Regions from separate parts of the Marinobacter sp. V032 genome, predicted to be linked through region 2. Evidence: predicted binding sites of a transcription regulator. Region 2 holds the regulator's gene; each other region holds the start of a gene.
The links. The regulator sigma-54, encoded in region 2, starts transcription at its own class of promoters, with help from an activator protein. The targets are predictions, from matches to a motif close to ANTGGCATNNANNTTGCTNT.

Region 1 (2,272 bases), on a different contig from region 2:
AACGGGCAGACCGGCAAAATCGCAACCGGCACCACGCCAACGGGTAGTGCGGCGATGGCCCCTATGGCTGCCGGCACCACCCAGCAGTCTCCAGTTGCTATGGCGCTGAAAGCGGGTAAAGGCGGTGGCGAAGGCTTGCCATCCGAATCGGGCGAAACTCTCAAAGGCCTTCTGGGCAAATCAACCGCGGCTGGAGAGGGCAAGGGAATTGAATTTTCCGCTCAGCTTAATCGGCTTCAGGGAGGTGCTGAGTCCGCGTCAAAGTCTGGCCCTGCATCCTTGCAGCAGGCGCAGGGAGCCAAGGAAGTACTGGCGCCACTGAAAAGCTATTCCACCAGCATCGACCTGCCGGTTCAGCATGCTGAATGGGGCGAGAAAGTGGCCGGTAAGCTGGCCTGGCTGACCACTCAGCGTATGTCAGTGGCAGAAATACACATTACGCCCCCGGATTTCGGGCCTATGGAAGTACGGGTTCAGGTTCACAACGATCAGGCTAACGTCGCTATCCACGCGAGTCATTCAGTGGTCAGGGATCAACTTGAGCTTAACGGTCACCGTCTGCGGGATATGCTGCAGGACAGTGGCCTGACGCTCGAGCGTTTTGAGGTTTCTGTTGATGCCTCGGGTCAGGGCCAGCGAGACAGTGCCGGAGAAGGCACCGGGACACACGGCGAAGGTGTTGTGGGTAATGGCGATATGGCAGCACTCGACCAGGATGATGGCGCCGCACTTTCCGGATCGCTGGATTTGAGCTGGCGCGGAGAGGTTGACCTGTACGCCTGATCGCAGCCGATTGCCTGGCTGGGCCACTCAGCTGATCCATCCCGCCCGAAAGGCGATGACCCACCCCATATTACCAACCCGATTCAGGTTTCTGACTCGGGTTTTGTTTTTTCTCTGCGCGGTTCTTTCATTCGGGCGGTTTATGTCTGATGATTCAGACGCTAAACTTCTGTTTTCAATAAGTGTCTGGCATCAAAGCACGTGTGGCTGCGAGTCTCATGGATAAGGGCCGTCTGGTATTTTTCCTTCAACATCGAAGACTGGCCCGTAACTTGCTGCTACCTTGTTAAATAGCCCTTCATTCGCCCGAAAGTGACGGAAAACTGACTGACCACTATGGCCGAAAATAAAGAGAACGCGCCGGCAGGCGGCAAGAGCAAACTGAAGCTCATTATTATTCTGACGCTGGTGGTGCTGATGGCCGTTGGCTTATCGGTTGCCGGTACATACTGGCTTCTGAAAGGGGATTCAGATAGCGGAAGTGATGCGGCTGACAGCGACGAGCCGGCGGAAGAAGTATTTGTTCCCAGCCGGTACCTGACGATCGAAAAGCCCTTCATCGTTACCTTGACGGCTGACGGACGTCAGCGTTACATGCAGATATTTGTTGCTTTCCAAAGCCGGGACCAGGCTGCACTGGATGCGGCAGAAACGCACATGCCACTGATTCGCAGCCGGTTGTTGAGTTTATTTGGTGGTCAGGATTTTGCGGCGATGCAAACGGTTGAGGGTAAGCAGCAACTGCTGGCCGATACGCTATCCGCCGTCAACGGTGTACTTGAACAGGAAGGCGCGTCGCCTGTTGACCGTATTCTGTTCGAGAACTTTGTACTGCAATAATTATTCACCCGGTCCGTCCGTTTTGGATGAACCTGTGAGGTCGGGAATCAGGTATGCAGGATTTACTGTCACAAGATGAAATCGACGCGCTACTCCATGGTGTCGATGATGGTGACATCGACACCTACGATGAGGCCGATGAAGCTGGCGTAAAAGACTACGATCTTGCCAGTCAGGATCGTATTGTTCGTGGCCGGATGCCAACGCTTGAAATGATCAATGAGCGTTTTGCCCGTTACACCCGAATCAGTCTTTTCAATCTGTTGCGTCGTAACGCCGATGTGTCCACCGGCGGTATTCAGATCATGAAGTTCGGCGAGTATGTCCATACCCTTTATGTGCCGACCAGTCTGAACCTGATAAAAATGCGGCCCCTTCGCGGCACAGGTTTGTTTATCCTCGATGCCAAGCTGGTGTTCAAGCTGGTTGATAATTTCTTTGGTGGGGAAGGCCGGCACGCGAAGATCGAGGGCCGGGAGTTTACTCCGACAGAGATTCGCATCGTCCAGATGATGCTGGACCAGGTTTTCATTGATATGCGGGAAGCCTGGAGCGCGGTGCTCAAAATTGATTTCGAATACCTCAGTTCTGAGGTGAATCCGGCGATGGCCAATATCGTCAGCCCCAGCGAAGTGGTGGTCGTCAGTAC
Region 2 (2,272 bases):
ATCAGCAAGTTAAAGAGGTCTACCTTGGCGATGAGTTCAGGCTCTGAGCCACAGGGTTCACAGCAGATGAATAGCATGTCAGGCTGTCGCATAATGCTGCAGGGCGGGTAAACTCAACAGGGGATGCAAAACGTCGCACGCGACGGTCAGGCGGAACCTGAATTTTCGAAAAAGCGGAACCGTTTCAGCTCAGGCATTGTCATTGGCATATCCATAGCAGTAAACTTCGGCAAAGAATTTGCTTGTTCTGCCAAGTCGCCACTTTGCAACACTTTTTTCCTGGCCCCGCATGATGTCGGGTGCGACCTGGCCCGAACACACCAAGTAGCCAAGGGTGACGGGAATAAATCGATGGTAATGAAAGCTTCGCTTCAGCTGAAGCTCGGTCAACAACTCACGATGACCCCGCAACTGCAACAAGCCATACGCTTGCTGCAGCTTTCGACGTTAGATCTCCAGCAGGAAATCCAGCAAGCACTGGAATCCAATCCTATGCTGGAAACCTCGGAAGACGATGACAACTCCCCTGAACACAACCAGGACGACGAGCGCGGTGAAAATAACACCGACTCCGATCACAGCGCCGATGACAGCACGCCCGATCAACCTGAGCCCACGATGCCGGAAGATCCTGAATGGGAAGCACCCTCGGACGAACCGGACTGGCTGAAGGAAACACAGGCTGATATCCCCGAAGATCTGCCCGTCGACACGGCATGGGACGATATTTACCAGTCTGCTCCGGCCCCCGCATCGCGTGGCGATGACGATGACGACTCCGATTTCGAATCCCGCAACTCCCCTGCGGAGACACTGCAGGATCACCTGCTCTGGCAATTGAATCTGACCCCCATGAGCGAGCGGGACCAGGCTATTGCCCATGCCCTGATGGATTCGGTTGATTCCCGCGGCTACCTGACTACCTCTCTGGATGACATCCACTCCGGCCTGTCCGACGACGCTGACGAAGACCCACTCGAGCTTGATGAGGTCGAGGCTGTGCTGCGCCGCCTCCAGCACTTTGATCCCCCGGGCGTGTTTGCTCGCGATTTGCAGGAATGCCTGCTGATCCAGCTTGGTCAACTCCCTCCGGATACCCCGTGGCTTCCACAGGCACGCCTTGTAATCAGTCACTACATCAACCTGCTCGGCAATCGGGATTATGCCCAACTGCTGCGCAGGAGCCGGTTGACGGAGGAGCAGCTCAAAGCGGTGCTGGCGCTGATCCAGACCCTTACACCACGTCCGGGCGATGCATTGGACAGCGTAGAGCCTGACTATGTGGTGCCGGATGTCGTGGTCACCAAGGTCAAGGATCGCTGGCGAGTTGAGCTGAATCCTGAAATTGCACCACGCATTCGTGTCAATGCGGGCTATGCTGCATTAATAAAGCGAGCAGATTCCAGCGCCGACAACACCTATATGCGGGATCAATTGCAGGAGGCGAAGTGGTTCATAAAGAGTCTTCAAAGTCGCAACGAGACGCTATTGAAGGTGGCAACGCGCATTGTTGAACATCAGCAGGGCTTTCTGGATATCGGCGAGGAGGCCATGAAGCCTCTGATTCTGTCGGATATTGCCCAGGCAGTGGGCATGCATGAGTCCACAATATCCCGTGTAACGACACAGAAATACATGCACACTCCGCGGGGAATATTTGAGCTGAAGTACTTTTTCTCCAGCCATGTCAGTACCAATGAAGGTGGAGAGTGTTCGTCTACTGCAATCCGTGCCATGATCAAGAAACTGGTAGCGGCAGAGACACCAAAAAAGCCGCTCAGCGACAGTAAAATTGCCACATTGCTCGGCGAGCAAGGCATACAGGTCGCGCGCCGCACAGTCGCCAAGTATCGGGAAGCGATGCATATACCGCCGTCCAACGAGCGGAAGCGGCTGGTCTGAAATTGACGCCTGCCCCGGGTGAGACTGGGCAGCAAAGGATTCAAAGCGTTCGTCACACGACGAGCACCGTTTGCCAGGCGGACAACCCGCTCTGGCACTCTCGACAACAGGAGAAGCCTATGCAACTCAACATCTCAGGTCACCATGTCGAACTCTCACCCGCTCTGAAAGATTATGTCGATGGCAAGTTCGAAAAACTCGAACGTCATTGCGATGACATCACAAATTGCCAGGTCACTTTATCCGTTGAGAAGCTTCGCCAGACCGCAGAGGCCACTCTTCACGTCGTCGGTGGCGAGATTCACGCAAAAGCCGAAGACGAAGACATGTACGCAGCGATCGATTCGCTGGTAGACAAACTTGATCGACA
Region 3 (2,272 bases), on a different contig from region 2:
AACGGGAAGCAGCAAGAGGTAACCCCACTGTCTACTTATAAGCGCGACAGCAATAACGAGCAGCACCAGCCCGCTGCCAACAAAATGCAGTCTGCGGCAGGTTGGGTCGCGATGCTCTTCCAGATAATAGGGGTAGAACTCCGCAAAGCTGTTGAACTTTGTTTCCTGAGTCATGACTTTCCGCAGCGAGGTTGTTGTTATAGTGTTTGCGAAGGCCTGCGAGGCCTTTGTCAGCAGATTTTCCGGTTACCGTTAATGACGTAATATTTGGTTTATCCGGCTACTGACTGCCTTTTGGCACAGATTAACAGTATTACATAAGCCTCACAATTCGCTAACTCATCACTTGCGTTGCCCGCTGGGGGTTACCCGGCGCCCGCGCAGCGGCCTCAGTCCCAAGGAGTGTTATGACGGACGTTATCAGCCAAATTCTGAACCGGTCATCAGAGCCACGTCTCGAGTCGCCGGCACCCGGCGCATCGGTACTCGATACCGTTTTCAAATGTGCCGCAAGGGCGCCGGACCATGCGTTACTCAGACCCTGGCGTTATCTGGTAATTGAAGGTGACGGGTTGGACGCATTGGGCGAGGTGTTTGCCAGAACGGCCGATGCGGCCAATCCCACGGCTTTGCCGGTGGAGAAGCTGCAAGGTATGACGCGCCGCGCGCCGATGATTATTGTGGGTATCGCGTCCCATCACGGTCATCCTAAAGTGCCGCCTATTGAGGAGACGCTTTCGGCTGGTTGCGGCATGGCGTATATCCTGCTGGCGCTGGAGGCGCAGGGATTTGCCGGTATGTGGCGCACCGGCTCCATTGCCTATAATCCGGTAATCGCTGAAGGCTTGGGGCTTGCCCCAAACGAGTCGATCGTCGGCTTTCTCTATGTTGGTACACCTGTTTCCGAAAAGCCGGCGATTGATCGCCCCGACCCCGATGCTTTCGTCTCACGTTGGCCAGGCTAGTTGCGCAAGTGCTGATGGCAGGTCAGTGTCGGGTTAAGGAGGAAAGGGCTTGCCGCATTTCCTCTTTTTGCCTCTTTTCTTAATCCCCGTTTTAATCTTTTCTCCCTGAAAACCCCGCCGCTACACGGTTTTTAAAAGATGGCATCGCAGTTGCTTAGTCTGTGGAAAGCAGAATCGCGGCAAAACCTGCGGGAGACATCATGGCCATCAGTTTTAACAATGCACTCGGCATTCACGAAAAGGCGCTGAATATGCGCGTACAGCGTGCCGAAGTACTGGCAAATAATCTGGCAAACGCCGATACACCGGGCTTTAAAGCGCGCGACGTCGATTTCAAGGCTGCATTGGGTGCGGCTCAGTCGGGTGTTGATAGTGATCTGGCGATGGTACGAACCGACTCCGGCCACATTGACACTGCAGCGGCCATGAGTGACCGGGCAACCTTGCTTTATCGCGCGCCTTATCAGCCATCCATCGACGGCAACACGGTGGATGCGCAGCAGGAACAGGCTCGGTTCATGCGCAATTCTATGGATTATCAAGCCAGCTTTCAGTTTCTGAATGGCAAATTTACCGGTCTGAGCAAGGCCATCACGGGCCAATAACCCGATCCCCGGATAATTGAGGAGGCAGATTATGTCGCTCGGAAACATTTTTGATATCGCCGGTTCGGGTATGACTGCTCAGTCACTGCGTCTGAATACGACCGCTTCGAACATTGCCAATGCTGAAACTGCCAGTTCCAGCACAGAAGAGACCTATCGGGCACGCAAGCCGGTATTCGCAGCCATTCAGCAGGATGTAATGAGCGGTGACGCGTTTGGCGCAGGCTGGGGTGCAAACTCTGCTGCCTCCACCGGGGTTCAGGTTGAGGGCATTGTGGAGAGTGATGAAGATCTGCAGATGCGCTACCAACCGGATCATCCGGCGGCAAACGAAGATGGCTACGTTTTCTATCCCAACGTGAATGTTGTCGAAGAAATGGCGGACATGATGTCGTCTTCGCGCAGCTTCGAAATGAACGTTGATGTCATGAACACCGCCAAGTCGATGATGCAGCGCATCCTGACACTTGGACAATAAGCCGGCCCGGTAGGAGTAAGCCATGAGTACAGTTGATAACACTGCCGCAGCCAGCGTACTGAACCAGTACCAGAATGCTTCGAAAGCTTCTTCGTCCTCTGATGAGCTTGGCAAGGGCGAGTTCATGGAGTTGATGCTGGCCCAGCTGAACAATCAAAACCCGCTTGAGCCCCAGGACAACGGCGATTTTATTGCGCAGTTGGCGCAGTTCAGCTCGCTTGAAG

Region 1: a site for sigma-54 is predicted at 1,043-1,062, ahead of ACUN9X_RS16195 (flagellar basal body-associated FliL family protein). Genes of this name have one in related genera too.
Region 3: a site for sigma-54 is predicted at 1,103-1,122, ahead of flgB (flagellar basal body rod protein FlgB). Genes of this name have one in related genera too.

Annotation. Positions count from the first base shown of each region.
Region 1 covers NZ_JBQXYE010000004.1:71,060-73,331, reverse strand. Annotated here, with positions in the region: gene ACUN9X_RS16200 (flagellar hook-length control protein FliK) at 1-783, shown strand, start outside; gene ACUN9X_RS16195 (flagellar basal body-associated FliL family protein) at 1,120-1,623, shown strand; gene fliM (flagellar motor switch protein FliM) at 1,677-2,272, shown strand, end outside.
Region 2 covers NZ_JBQXYE010000001.1:1,883,367-1,885,638, reverse strand. Annotated here, with positions in the region: gene lptB (LPS export ABC transporter ATP-binding protein) at 1-47, shown strand, start outside; gene ACUN9X_RS08655 (RNA polymerase factor sigma-54) at 352-1,902, shown strand; gene hpf (ribosome hibernation promoting factor) at 2,022-2,272, shown strand, end outside.
Region 3 covers NZ_JBQXYE010000002.1:228,108-230,379, forward strand. Annotated here, with positions in the region: gene ACUN9X_RS12625 (Mpo1-like protein) at 1-174, opposite strand, end outside; gene ACUN9X_RS12630 (nitroreductase family protein) at 408-965, shown strand; gene flgB (flagellar basal body rod protein FlgB) at 1,166-1,570, shown strand; gene flgC (flagellar basal body rod protein FlgC) at 1,602-2,048, shown strand; gene ACUN9X_RS12645 (flagellar hook assembly protein FlgD) at 2,071-2,272, shown strand, end outside.